One region of the Actinosynnema sp. NPDC050801 genome, then DNA from elsewhere that is predicted to be linked to it. Evidence: riboswitches for the same ligand, from Rfam matches in the RefSeq annotation. Region 1 holds a riboswitch; the other holds the start of a gene.

Evidence for each region. Region 1 has a riboswitch for S-adenosylmethionine ahead of thrC (threonine synthase). Riboswitches for the same ligand answer to the same signal wherever they lie in the genome.
Region 2: another riboswitch for S-adenosylmethionine. It lies ahead of AB0K14_RS04875 (ATP-binding cassette domain-containing protein); the one in region 1 lies ahead of thrC (threonine synthase).

What each region holds. Positions count from the first base shown of each region.
Region 1 covers NZ_JBFAQZ010000004.1:340,153-347,271, reverse strand. The annotation lists gene AB0K14_RS11995 (glycoside hydrolase family 3 N-terminal domain-containing protein) at 1-1,866, shown strand, start outside; gene rpsT (30S ribosomal protein S20) at 1,993-2,253, shown strand; gene holA (DNA polymerase III subunit delta) at 2,510-3,493, opposite strand; SAM riboswitch class I at 3,589-3,704, shown strand; gene thrC (threonine synthase) at 3,716-4,978, shown strand; gene AB0K14_RS11975 (DNA internalization-related competence protein ComEC/Rec2) at 4,959-7,119, opposite strand, start outside.
Region 2 covers NZ_JBFAQZ010000001.1:963,181-970,299, reverse strand. The annotation lists gene AB0K14_RS04885 (MetQ/NlpA family ABC transporter substrate-binding protein) at 1-791, opposite strand, end outside; gene AB0K14_RS04880 (methionine ABC transporter permease) at 821-1,504, opposite strand; gene AB0K14_RS04875 (ATP-binding cassette domain-containing protein) at 1,501-2,511, opposite strand; SAM riboswitch class I at 2,715-2,807, opposite strand; gene rsmA (16S rRNA (adenine(1518)-N(6)/adenine(1519)-N(6))-dimethyltransferase RsmA) at 2,894-3,772, opposite strand; gene AB0K14_RS04865 (transglycosylase family protein) at 3,783-5,216, opposite strand; gene AB0K14_RS04860 (TatD family hydrolase) at 5,496-6,332, opposite strand; gene metG (methionine--tRNA ligase) at 6,364-7,119, opposite strand, start outside.

The sequences.
Region 1 (7,119 bases):
GGCGCGGACGGCGTGCACGGCCACTCGAACGTGGTCACCGCCACCATGTTCCCGCACCAGATCGGCCTCGGCGCGACGTGGAACGCGGAGCTGCAGGAGCGGCTCGGGGCGTCCACCGGGCGGGCCATGCGCGCCACCGGCGTGTTCTGGAACTTCGCGCCGGTGTCCGACATCGCGCGGGACACCCGCTGGGGCCGCTACTACGAGACCTACAGCGAGGACCCGGTGCTGGCAGGCGCCCTGGCGGCGGCCAACGTGCGCGGGCAGCAGGGCGACCCGACCGACGGCACCGCGAAGCTCACCGCGACCGCCAAGCACTTCGCGGGCTACTCCGAGCCGTTCAACGGCCACGACCGCGCGCCCGCCCACCTGCCGATCCGGTACCTCCAGGACACCGTGCTGCCCGCGTTCCAGCCGCAGTTCGACGCGGGCGTCGGCAGCGTGATGATCAACTCCGGCGCGGTGAACGGCGTGCCCGCCCACGCGTCGAAGTACCTGCTGACCACGCAGTTGCGCGACCGGATGGGCTTCCGGGGCGTGGCGATCACCGACTGGGAGGACATCCGGTTCCTGGTGGACCGCTACCACGTGGCGGCCGACTACCCGGAGGCCATCGCGATGGCCGTCAACGCGGGCGTCGACATGGCGATGGAGCCCTCCAACGCGGCGGAGTTCACCGCGGGCGTGCTCGCGGGCGTGCGCGGCGGCGCGATCCCCGGCAAGCGGATCGACGAGGCCGTGCGGCGCATCCTGAAGCTCAAGTTCGACCTCGGGCTGTTCGAGAAGCCGTTCGTGGACGTCGAGAAGGCCGACGCGATCGTGAACGGGGCGGATCGGGCGCTGGCTCGCCAGGCGGCGGCGGAGAGCACGGTGCTGCTGCGCAACGAGGGCGTGCTGCCCCTGTCGACCGGTGCGGGCAAGGTCGTGGTGACCGGTGACGCGGCCGACTCCGTGCCCCGGCAGCTCGGCGGCTGGACGGTCGGCTGGCAGGGCGTGCCCGGCGGTTCCCCGATGCCGCCGACGGTGACGGTGCTGCAGGGCATCCGGGCGGCCGCGCCGGCGACGAACGTGGTGAGCGCGCCGACCCAGGCCGACGCGGTGGCGCAGGCCGGCGACGCGGACGCGGTGGTCGTGGTGCTCGGTGAGGACCCGGGCGCCGAGGGTGAGGCGGACACCGAGGAGCCCGTGCTGACCGCCGAGCAGCAGGGCCTGGTCGACGCGGTGCGGGCGACCGGCAAGCCGGTCGTGGTGGTGCTGCTGACCGGTCGGCCGCAGGTGCTGGGCACGGTGGCGGAGGCCCCGGCGCTGGTCGCGGGCTGGCTGCCCGGCTCCGAGGGCGGCTCCGCGATCGCCGACGTGCTGTTCGGCGCGGTGAACCCGAGCGGGAAGCTGCCCGTGTCGTGGCCCAAGACGGTCGGTGACCAGCCGTTCTCCTACGACCAGGTGCGCGGCGCGAACACGTCGCCCAGCTCGGCTTACGACCCGGCGTTCGCGTTCGGGCACGGCCTGTCGTACACGACGTTCACCACGTCCGCGCCGAAGGTCGCGTCGGCCGAGGTGCGGCGGGACGAGCGGGTGAAGGTGTCGGTGACCGTGGCCAACACCGGCGCGCGGGACGGCACGCTCGTCGTGCCGGTGTACGTGCACCAGCCGGTGAGCAAGGTCCTGACGCCGCCGCAGCGCCTGGTCGGTTTCACCCGGGTGGCGTTGAAGGCGGGCGAGCAGCGGACGGTCGAGGTCTCGTTCGACGTCAAGCGCCTCGCGGTGACCCCCGGTGACGTGGACGGCGCGGACAGGCCGGAGGTGGCCAAGGGCGCCTACGAGGTCGTGGTCGGCGACGGGAGGGCTCGATTCACGGTGCGGTGAGCTGCCCTGATATCCTTCTCGGCCGTACCCGCGCGGCATTCCGCTGTGGAGGAAAACCGCCCCTCGTGGGCGGAGCCGGTGACAAGCGCGGTGCGACTCCGAGACCGAGGAAAAGGTGGCTTTCGCGTGGCGAACATCAAGTCCCAGATGAAGCGGATCAAGACGAACGAGAAGGCGCGCCTGCGCAACAAGGCCGTCAAGTCGTCGCTCAAGACCGCCATCCGCAAGTTCCGTGAGGCCGCCGAGGCCGGTGACAAGGAGAAGGCCACCGTGCTGGCGCGGGAGGCTTCCCGCAAGCTCGACAAGGCCGTCACCAAGGGCGTGATCCACGCCAACCAGGCCGCCAACAAGAAGTCGGCGCTGGCGCGGCGCGCCAACCAGATCTGATCTGGTCCTCACGCCGAGGCGCCGCCCACCCCACGCGGGGTGGGCGGCGCTTTTGCTTTCCCGGGCACTTCCGGCCGCCAGCCGCCGACTCGGCCTCCGCTGGCCGATCGAGCGACTCGGCAGCCGGCTCGGCCTCCGGCGGCCGGTCGGTCGACTCCGCCTCCGCCAGTCGGCTCGACCTCCGGCGGCAGGTCAAGCAACCCGGCAGTCGGTCGGCTTCCGGCACTCGGTCGCCAGCTCGGCTTCCGGCGGTCGGTCAGCGTCGACCGTGGGCGGCGACGATCTTGAGCACCGCGCGTTCCAGGGCGTAGCCGGAGTCCGCCGCGACGCCCTTGACGTCGGCGTTCAGGTCGGCGGCCACCGTCATCGCCGCCGCGAGCCCCCGGTCCTCCCAGCCGCGCGACTGGCCCTGGGCCTTCTTGACCTTCCACGGCGGCATGCCCAGCTCGCCCGCCAGCTTGAACGGGTCGCCCCGGCCCACCGCGGACACCCGCGCGATCGTGCGCACCGCGTCGGCCAGCGCGTCGGCGACCAGCACGTGCGGCACCCCGAGCTGGATCGCCCACCGCAACGCCTCCAGCGCACCGGCCCGGTCGCCCATCACGGCCTTCTCGGCGACCGCGAACCCGGTCACCTCGGCCCGACCGCGGTGGTAGCGGCGGACCGCCTCGGCGTCGACCTTGCCGCCGGTGTCGGCGACGAGCTGCGAGGCCGCCGCCGCCAACTCGCGCAGGTCCGACCCCACCGCCTCGATCAGCGCGGCCACCGCCTCCGGGTCGGCCTTGCCGCCGCCGGCCGAGCGGATCTCGTTGCGCACGAACGCTTCCCGGTCCGCCGCCTTGGTGATCTTGGGGCACTCGGTGACCCGGGCACCCGCCTTGCGCAGCGCCGCGGGCAGGTCCTTGGCCACCTTGCTGCGCCCGCCGCCGCTGTGGACGACCACCACCGTGACCCCGTCCGCCGGGGCCTTGGCGTAGGCGATCACCGCGTCGGCGATCTCCTTGCCGCACTCCTGCGCGGCTTCCAGCGCGACCACGCGGCCCTCCGCGAACAGCGACGGGCTCACCAGTTCGGCCAGCTCAGGTGGCGTGAGATCGGTCACGCGGACGCGCGTCAGGTCGGCCTGCGGATCGGCTTTCCGCGCCGTCGCCAGCGCACCGCGCACCGCGCGCTCGACCAGCAACTCCTCCTCGCCGACGATCAGGTGCACGGCGTCGGGCGCGTCTGCGGGCGAACTCACGGCGCGATCCTCCCACGCCCGTCGGACGTCCGGATGGTGGACGTCTCTGGCTGCGGGTCGGGATCGTGACGTAAGTTGGCCGCACAACTGAATACCGCTCATCCAGAGGGGCAGAGGGATCGGCCCGAAGAAGCCCCGGCAACCCGTCGCACAGCGTCCGCTGGCGATCACGGTGCCAATTCCGACCCGCGACGCGCGGGAAAGATGAGGAGATACCTCGCGATGACTGCTGTCAGTGTGCCCTCGGCCACCACCTCCTTCGACCTCGGTCCCGCCCGCGCGCTGTCGTGTCGCGAGTGCGGTCACGAGACGCCGCTCGCCGCCGAATACGCCTGCCTGGAGTGTTTCGGGCCGCTGGAAGTGGCCTACGACTTCGGCCCGATCCGCCGCGAGGACATCGAGGCGGGCCCCCGGTCGATCTGGCGCTACCGCGGCCTGCTCCCCGTGCCGACCACCGTCCAGTCGCACCCCAACACCGACCCCGGCGGCACCCGCCTGGTCGAGGCCGACCGCCTCGCCAAGGCCTTGGGCGTGCGCAAGGTCTGGGTGAAGGACGACACCGGCAACCCGACCCACTCGTTCAAGGACCGCGTGGTCGGCGTCGCCCTCGCCGCCGCCCGCGAGCTGGGCTTCAAGGTCCTGGCCTGCCCCTCCACCGGCAACCTGGCCAACGCCGTGGCCGCCGCGGCGGCCCGCGCGGGCTGGCAGTCGGTGGTCCTGGTGCCCTCCTCCCTGGAGCAGGCGAAGATCCTCATGACCGCCGTCTACGGCGGCAACCTGATCACCGTCGACGGCAACTACGACGACGTGAACCGGCTGGCGCAGGAGTTGGCCGCCGAGCACGAGGACTGGGCGTTCGTCAACGTCAACGTCCGCCCCTACTACGCCGAGGGCTCCAAGACGCTCGGGTACGAGGTCGCCGAACAGCTCGGCTGGCGTCTGCCCGACCAGATCGTCGTGCCCATCGCGTCCGGCTCCCAGTTGACCAAGGTCGACAAGGCCTTCCGCGAGTTCGGCACCCTGGGCCTGGTCGAGCAGACCCCGTACCGCGTGTTCGGCGCGCAGGCCACCGGCTGCTCCCCCGTCTCGGCCGCCTTCAAGGCGGGCCACGACGTGGTCAGCCCCGTCCGCCCGGACACCATCGCCCGGTCGCTGGCGATCGGCGCCCCCGCCGACGGCCCCTACGTGCTGGACGCCGTCCGCCGCACCAACGGCGCGATCGAGGACGTCACCGACGACGAGGTCGTGGAGGGCATCCGCCTGCTGGCCCAGACCGAGGGCATCTTCGCCGAGACCGCGGGCGGCGTCACCGTCGCGACCGCGAAGAAGCTCATCGAGACCGGCCAACTGGACCCGGACGGCGAGACGGTGCTCCTGATCACCGGCGACGGCCTCAAGACCCTGGACGCCCTGGGTGACCGGGTCGGCCCCCGCGCCAACGTCCCGCCGTCGACCGAGGCCGTGCTCAAGGCCCTCCAGGACTGACCCGCCCGCCGGGCGGCGACCGGTCAGTCGTCGCCCGGCGGACCCCGGTCACCGGGCCCGGCCGTCGAGGTGGCGGTCGGGGCCGCCGCGCGGTCTCGATCACAGCGCGATCCCGGACGAGCGGAGCCAGCCGGTCCGGGGGAAGGCGGCCAGTTCGGGCAGCACGTGCGGCCCCACCGGTTCGGTCACCACGCGCCAAGCGGTGAGCATCTGGGGCCAGGGGCGTTTCTCCTTCTCCTGGTTGTAGCGCTCGGCGTGCCACTCCTCCGGCGGGATGGTCAGGTCGGCGTCGAACAGCGCGTCCGCGACCAGCCGGTAGGCGGTGTTCGCGGAGGGGACCTGAGCCATGCGGATCACACCGGTGGCGGTGGCCCTGGCGACGATGCCCCGGTCGCCACCGGGCAGGTCCTCGCACACGTAGTAGGTGAAAGCGGGCCGGAGTTCGTCGCGCGGCCACGGTTCGGCGGTGTAGCCGGGTTGCCACAACGCCCACGCCACCGCGCGGTTGCCGCCGCGCGGCGACCAGCCCGAGTGCAATCGGATCCAGACGTCGTTCCTCATGGTCGTCCTCCCCTTGTCCGTTGTCGGGTGGGTCGCCACCCCTGCGGGCGACCCGCGGCCCGTCCGGGCCTGCCAGCACGGCGGTGTCGCCGTCCCGGTCCGTGCGCAGCACCAGCGCGCCTCGGCTCGTCAACTCGTCGACCAGCACCCCGCTGGGGTGGCCGTAGCGGTTGCCCGCGCCGACGCTCACCAGGGCGATCCGCGGCTGGACCGCCGCGAGGAACGCCGGTGACGAGTACCGCGAGCCGTGGTGCGGCACCTTGAGCACGTCGGCCCGCAGGTCCACGTGCCCGCCGAGCAGGTCCGCCTGCCCGGCCAGCTCGATGTCGCCGGTCAGCAGCACCCGCCCGGCTGCGGTGGTGGCCCGCAGCACCAGCGACGCGTCGTTGACCGCCGTGTTCGCCTCACCCACCGGGCCCGCGCGCGGACCCAGCACGTCGAGTTGCAGACCCGGCCAGCTCAGCCGCTGCCCGACGCCCATCTCGACCACGCGGACCCCGGCCGTCCGCGCCCGTTCCCTCACCTCCTCCCAAGCCCACTCCGGCTGCCTCGACGGCCCCACCGCCACCGCGCCCACACCCCGCTCCGCCATCACCGCGGCCAACCCGCCCACGTGGTCGGCGTGCAGGTGGCTGAGCACCACCAGCGGGATCCGCCGCACGCCCAGCCGACGCAGGCACGACAGCACCGGCACCGGGTCGGGCCCCGTGTCGACCAGCACCGCCCGGTCGCGCTCGGCGGTGGCGAGGACCACTGCGTCGCCCTGCCCCACGTCGCACGCCACGACCGACCAGCCGGGCGCGGGCCACCCGGGCGAGACGACGTTCAGCGGCACGAGCACCACCACCGCGCCGACCACGGCCGCCACCACCAGCGTCCGCAACCGGCGGAGCCTGGTGACCGCGTAGCCGAGCAGCAGGACCCCGACCAGCGACAACCCGCCCACCCAGCCGCTGGGCCACCCGACCGCCGAGCCGGGCACGGCCGCCGCGTGCCGCCCGACGGTGATCAGCCAGCCCGCCGCCGGACCGGCCACCTCGACGACCAGCCGTGCCGTGGGCTCGTGCACCTGTGCCAGCACCGCGGCCAGCACACCGAGCACCGTCGCCGGCGCCACGACCGGCGCGACCAGCAGGTTCGCCAGCACCGCGACCAGGCTCACCTGGCCGGAGAACCCCGCCACCAGCGGCGCGGTGGCCAGGTTCGCGGCCACCGGCACCGCCAGCGCCTCGGCGAAGCCCACCGGGACGCCACGCTCTTTCATGGCGGCGGCCCACCTCGGCGCGAGCAGCACCAGCGCCGCCGTGGCCACCACAGACAGGCCGAACCCCGGTTCGGTGGCCAACTCCGGGTCGTAGAGGACCAGGACCACCACCGCGGCCGCGAGCGCGGGCAACGCCGACCGCTCCCGACCCAGCACCAACGCGAGCAACGCCACCGCGCCCATCACGGCCGCCCGCAGCACGCTCGGCTCCGGCCCGGCCAGCACCACGAACCCGACCAGTGCCGCCATCGCACCCGCCGCGCAGCCACGTGGACCGACCCGCAGCAGCCTGAGCAGCAACAGGACCGCGCCGCAG
Region 2 (7,119 bases), on a different contig from region 1:
GAGCCGGCGAAGGTTTGCTTGATGTAGTCCTTGACCTCTTGCGACTGGAGCAGGGCCAGCAGGTCGCGCACGCGCGGGTCGTCCTTCAGCTCGGCCCGCGTGACCAGGCCGTTCGCGTTCGGGTTGCCCTCGACCTTCTCCAGCGCCAACGCGTCGGACGCGGGCTTGAGACCGGCGTCGATGGCGTAGTTGCCGTTCACCACGGACGCGTCCGTGTCGTCCAGCGAACGCGGCAGCTGCGCCGCCTCCAGCTCGACGAACTCAAGCCCACGCGGGTTCTCCGCGATGTCCCGGATGGTCGCCGTCTTCTCCGCGCCCGGCGTGACCTTGATCAGCCCGTTGTCCTGGAGCAGCTTCAGCCCGCGCGCCTCGTTCGTCGCGTCGTTGGCCACCGCGACCCGGGCGCCCGACGGCAGGTCGGCCAGCGACTTGTGCTTCTTCGAGTACACGCCCAGCGGCTCGACGTGCACCGGCCCGATCCACTCCAGCGACGCGCCGCTCTCCGCCTTGAACGTGTCCAGGTACGGCACGGTCTGGAAGTAGTTCGCGTCCAGCGACCCGTCCACCAGCGCCGTGTTCGGCTGCACGTAGTCGGTGAACTCCACCACCTCGATCTTCAAGCCCTTCGCCGCGGCCAGGTTGTCCGCGACGTACCGCAGCACCTGGGCGTGCGGGACCGGGCTCACGCCGACCTTCAGCGCCGCGTTCGGGTCGGACGCGGCGCCGTTGTCGCCACTACCGCAGCCCACTGCGGTCAGCAGCACGGCCAGCAGGGCAGCACGAATACGCATTTCATTCCTTTGATGAGAAGAAGAAACGATCAGACGGACGCGGTGCGGCGGCGGTCGACGCCGCGGGCCACGCGGTTGGTGGTGAACTGGATCGCGGTGGCGATGATCGCCAGCACGACGACCGTGCTCCACAGGTAGCGGTCGTTGAACCGCTGGTAGCCCATGCGCACGGCGAGGTCGCCGAGGCCGCCGCCGCCGACCACCCCGGCCATCGCCGAGTAGCCCAGCAGCGCGATCGCGGTCACGCCGATGGCGTTGACCAGCGCGGGCAACGACTCGCGCAGCAGCACGCTGCGCACGATCCGCAGCGTGGACGACCCGGTGGTGACGGCGGCCTCGACCACCGACACGTGCACCTCGGCCAGCACGTTCTGCACCAGCCTGCCGACGAACGGGATGGCGCCGACGGCGAGCGGCACGATGGCCGCCGTGGGTCCGATGGTGCTGCCGAGCAGCAGCCTGGTCAGCGAGGTGAGCACCACGAGCAGCACCAGGAACGGCATGGAGCGGCCCAGGTCCACGACGAACCCGAGCACCTTGTGCAGCACCGGCCGGGGCTTCAGCCCACCGGGTGCGGTGAGCTGAAGCCAGATGCCGACGGGCGCACCGAGCAGAACGGCGATCAGGGTGGAGACGACCACCATGTACAACGTCTCGCCGGTGGCGAGCAGCACGTCGTCGAACACGATGGACCAGGGTGTTGCGGACCTCACGCAGCTACTCCCTGCGGACCCGAGAGGGTCCGTCGCACCGAGCCGCCCGCTTCCGAGATCCACTCCAGCGCGGAGTCCGCGCGCTCGCCCTTCAGGCCGACGCGGAACCGGGCCACCGGGGTCTCCCCCAGCCTGGTCAGACCGCCGCCCAGCAGGTTCAGCTCGACGCCGAACCGGCTGGTCACCTCGGGCAGCAGCGCGCCGACGGCGGCGAAGCCGATCAGCACGACGTCCGCGACCCGGTCGAACGAGGCCTCCGCCGCCGGGTTCTGGTCCACGGCGGGCAGCAGCGACGCGGCGGTGCGGCTGGCCGCGTCGGACACCAGGTCGAGTACCTTGCCGTGCTCCACCACCCGGCCGTCCTCCAGCACCGCGACGTCGTCGCAGATCCTGCGGACCACGCCCATGTCGTGCGTGACCACGAGCACCGTCACGCCGAGCTCGGCCCGCGCCCGGTCCAGCACGGTGAGCACCGAGCCGGTGGTGTCGGGGTCGAGCGCGGAGGTCGGCTCGTCGGCCAGCAGCACCGACGGCGACGCGGCGAGCGCCCGCGCGACGGCGATCCGCTGGCGCTGGCCGCCGGAGAGCTGGTCGGGGTACGAGCCCGCCTTGTCGGTCAGGCCCACGAGGTCGAGGAGTTCGGCGACCCGGGTGCGGCGCTGGGGACCGGCCACGCCCGCGGCCTCCAGCGGCAGCGCGACGTTGCCCGCGGCGGTGCGCTGGCGCAGCAGGGAATCCCCTTGCGGCACAACGCCGATCTGCCGGCGGGCGGCCCGCAGGGCGGTGCCGTCGAGGGAGACGAGGTCGGTGCCGTCGACGCGGATCGCGCCGCTGTCGGGGCGCTCCAGGAGCGCGACGCACCGGGCCAGGGTGGACTTGCCCGCGCCGCTGGGGCCGACGACGCCGAGGACGGTGCCTGCGGCGACGTCCAGGTTCACGCCGTCCAGCGCGCGAACCTGCCCGGTACTCCCGGGGAAGGTCTTGGTGAGGTTCTCGACAGTGATCACGTTTCGCTCCACGACTGCATGCGGCAGCGCACGCTCATGGCGTGCGTGACCGACGGCTCAGCTCAGAATGGTGTCCTGAAGAAGGACGCGAGGATTCGAAGGCGCCTAGGGCTGCTAGCAGCAGCTGCGACAGGCTGACGAGGTGCGGCGGCCGTGGTCGACGACCCGCCGGCGGGTGAGCGTTCGCATCCTGGGCACGTGATCCTCCATCGATCCTGGCTGAAGCACCTGCCCCGCGGGGGGGGTGGTTGCTGCGGCGTCGTAGAGCCAGGTCTCTCAGCCGCTCGGGATGGCACCACGAGTAGACCTGACCGAGCCTGGCTGACGCAAGCCTGTAACCGGATCGTCCGGCAAATCACACTTTCGGCCGAAAGATCATCGACTACCGAGCGGAAGCGACCTCGGCTATCCGGATGAAGTCACCGACGGCCAGTTGTTCGCCCCGCACCGCCGGGTCCACGCCCGCGGCGACGAGCAGCCGCTGCGCCTCGGCGGCGGAGCCCGCCCACCCGGCCAGCGCGCCGCGCAGCATCTTGCGGCGTTGGGCGAAAGCCGCGTCCACCAAGGAGAACAGCTGCTTCTGGTCCACAGTGGACAAGGGCTCGTGCCGTTCGAACGCCACCAGCGCGGAGTCGACGTTGGGCACCGGCCAGAACACCGAACGCGGCACCGGACCGGCCCGGCGGGCGTCCGCGTACCAGGCGAGCTTCACGCTGGGCACGCCGTAGACCTTGCTGCCGGGCCCGGCGGCCATCCGGTCGGCGACCTCGGACTGCACCATCACCAGGCCGGTGCGCAACGACGGCAGCACGGCCAGCAGGTGCAGCACCACGGGCACGGCCACGTTGTACGGGAGGTTCGCCACCAGCGCCGTCGGCTCGACGGGCAGTTGGGACGCCGTGACGCGCATCGCGTCGTCGTGCACGACGGACAGGCGGTCGGCCAGCTGGGGCGCCCGCTCGGCCACGGTGACGGGCAGGCGGTCGGCCAGCACCCCGTCGATCTCCACGGCCACCAGCGCCCGGCAGGAGGGCAGCAACGCCAACGTCAGCGAGCCCAGACCGGGGCCGACCTCCAGCACCACGTCGTCCGGGCGCAGGTCGGCCGCCGCCACGATGCGCCGCACCGTGTTCGGGTCGTGCACGAAGTTCTGCCCCAGCTTCTTCGTGGGGCGGATGTCCAGCTCGGCGGCCAGCCGACGGACGTCGGCCGGGCCGAGGAGGTGGCTCCCCGACCCGGCCGTCGTCGAATCCTCAGTCACGCGTGCATTGTTACGGCAGGCCCAGCTTCGACCGGCAGTGGGGCCACGCGGAGTAGCCGCCGCGGGCGTCGCGCAGCTTGGTGGCGACGGCGATCTGCTGCTCGCGGGTCGCCTGGTGCGGGTACGCGGCGTACTGGGCACCGCCGTAGGCGTCCCAGGTGCTCTTGTTGAACTGCAGGCCGCCGTAGTAGCCGTTGCCGGTGTTGATGGCCCAGTTGCCGGTCGCCTCGCACTGGGCCAGCCGGTCCCAGACCTCGCCGTCGGGCGGGAGCTTGGTGCCGACCTTGACCTTCTTCGGCTTCGGCTCCTTGGTGACCTTCGCGCCCAGCTTCTCGCGGCCCACCTCGGCGCCGTTCTTCACCGTCACGCGGTAGGTGACGATCTGCTCGCCGGCCTCGCCCGGGTCCAGGACCTCTTTCTGGCCCCTCATCATCGCGTCGTCCTTGACCTCCTCGACGGGCGGCTGGATGGCCTCCGTCGCGTTGATCACCGACACGCCGGTGCGCGTGATGTGGACCTCGGCGCCGTTGGTGACGCGCAGGTCCATCGCCGTTTCGAGCTTGTCCTCGGGGCCCAGCGTGAGGTTCTCGGCGCGCATCAGCTCCTCGACGGTCACGGCCGTCGTCCGCAGCTGCCGGGGCGCGTTGCCGCCGTCGTAGAGCGTGATGGTCTTGAGGCTCTTGACCTCGAGGGCGAGACCGTTGAGGGGCACGTCCATGCCGCGGTCGTGCGAGAGCCACGCGCCCTCGTCGTCGACCTGCAACTGCTCCAGCGCCTCGTCCACGGTGACCGAGCGGACCCAGCCCTCGCGCTGCTCGCCGTCGACCGTCGCCTTCACCAGCCGGCCGCGGTCCAGCGAGATCTTCCCGCCGTCGCTGACCTTCGCCTGGGGGGACGGGCTGAGCGCGTCGTGCTCGCCGATCGTGATGCCCTCGTCGGCGAGGATCTCGCCGACGGTGGACTCGTAGGTGCGCACAGTCTTGGCTTCGCCGTCGACGTCGACCGTGACGGACTTGTCCATCGCGATCGCGGTGGCGCCACCGCCGGAGATGGTCACCAGCACGGTGGCGACCGCGGCCTTCAGGAAGCGGCGCTTCCACTTCCCCGCGGCCTCGACCAGTGCGGCGGGCGGGGCGCTCGGCTGCTCGGCGGCCAGGCTGCCCGCGACCCGGTCCTGGGAGACCTCGTCGGGGATGATGATCGGGGGTAGGAGCGTGGTCTCGGCGTTGATCAGCCGGATCAGCTCGTCGACGTCGACGTTCGCGCTGGCCAGCAGCTCGTCGGCGTCCGGTCCCAGCACGTCCAGGACGTCGTCCGGGGTGATGGTGAACACCGCGGTGTCCCATTCGGACGGCGGCCCGGGTCTGTCCAGGACGTCCACACCGGCCACGGGTGTCGGCTGCACGGGCGTAAACCAGTCGGTGTCCTCGTTGAACGAGTTCACGGGGTGCCATACCTCCTGAAGGCGCGAAGTCCGGCGACGCGCACGTTCGATGTCGGTGGTCAGCTAGTGATCTCCGGCAACTCCTGTGCGTGTTCGGCTTGGCGCTTCTGGTGTCAACGTGACCCGCCCCGACTGCGGGTGCGCCCCGAACTGCAACTCGGGGCACGGTCACGGGACCGTAACGGGTACGCGGGGGTTGTGCCAACACCCCGGCAACCCTTGTGAGTTCAGTCACTCCGTTAGGGGAGCAAGTCTGTCCTCCATTCGTCGTAAGGAGGATTACGACTTCGCGGAGTCACGGAGACCGAAGACGCGTTCGGCGTTTCGGGTGATCTTCGTGGCCAACTCACCCAGGTCTGTCTCACGCAGCGTCGCCAGGTCGCGGAGCGTGTAGTTCGCGCAATAGGGCTCGTTCGGGCGACCTCGGTACGGGTGGGGCGTGAGGAACGGCGCGTCCGTCTCGACCAACACGTGGTCCTCCGGCACCCAGACTGCGGCTTCCCGCAACGCGTGGGCGTTGCGGAACGTCGTCGTACCCGCGAAAGAGAGCACGAACCCGCGTTCCACGCACGCGCGCGCGAAGGAGAGGTCGCCGGAGAAGCAGTGGAAGACCACTGTGGACGGCGCGCCCTCGGCGTCGAGCACGGCGAGGATGTCGTCGTGGGCGTCCCGGTCGTGGATCATCAGCGGCTTGCCGACCCGTTTTGCCAGGTCGATGTGCCACCGGAAGGCCTCGTGCTGCGCGGATCTCGGCGCGTAGTCCCAGTAGTAGTCCAGGCCGGTCTCGCCGATCGCGACGACCCTGGGCCGGACGGCGAGCCGCTCCAGCTCGGCCTGCTCCGCCTCGCCGAACGTGGACGTGCGGGTGGGGTGCAGGGCGACGGCGGCGAACACCCGGTCGTCCCACGTGGCGGCTTCGGCGGCCCACCGCGCGGCGTCGAGGTCGTCGGCGACGGTGATCACGCGGTCCACGCCCGCCTGGGCGGCCCGGTCGACCACCTCGCGGACCTGGTCGGGCGTCTTCGCGCCGCACGCGTCCAGGTGCGTGTGGGCGTCGACCACCGGCGCCGGCAGGGTTTCCGGGACCGGTGGCCGTTCGCCGCGGCGTTTCGTCACCGCGGGCACCACGTGACCGTCGGCAGCGCGTTCACTTGGTGATCGGGGCCCACTCAGGCCCGGTCTCACCCAGCTCGGGGTCGAGCTTGGCGAACAGCGGCGCGGGCTTGGCCAGCGGCCGGCCCACCTCGATCGGCGTGGACGCCCAGGTGGCCTGCTCGCCCGCGTAGTCGCCGGTCAGCACCGGGTACTCGCGGTCGGGCACGTCCAGGTCGGCCACGTCGGTCAACTGCGGCTGGGCCGCCCACACGCCCGTGCCGCCCAGTGCCTCGTGCACCTTCTGCGCCGAGTGCGGCAGGAACGGCGTCAGCAGGGCGTTGGCGTCCTGCACGACCTGCAACGCGGTGTGCAGCACGGTGTCGCGGCGCTCCGGGTCGTCCTTGAGCTTCCACGGCTCCTGGTCGGACAGGTAGCGGTTGGCCGCGCCGACCACCTTCATCGCCTCGCTGGACGCCTGCTTGAACCGGGAGCGGCGCAGGTTCGCGCCCACCACGTCGAACGCCTTGCGGGACAGCTCCAGCAGCTCGTGGTCGGCCTGGGTGGGGCTGGTCGGCTTCGGGATCGCGCCCACGTTCTTGTGCGCCATCGAGATCGACCGGTTGACCAGGTTGCCCCACTCGTTGGCCAGCTCGAAGTTCGTCCGGCGGACGAACTCCTCCCAGGTGAAGTCGGTGTCCTGGTTCTCGGGGCCGGCCACGGAGATGAAGTAGCGCAGCGCGTCCGGGCCGAACTCCTTGAGGAAGTCCGTCACGTAGATGACCGTGCCGCGCGAGGTGGAGAACTTCGA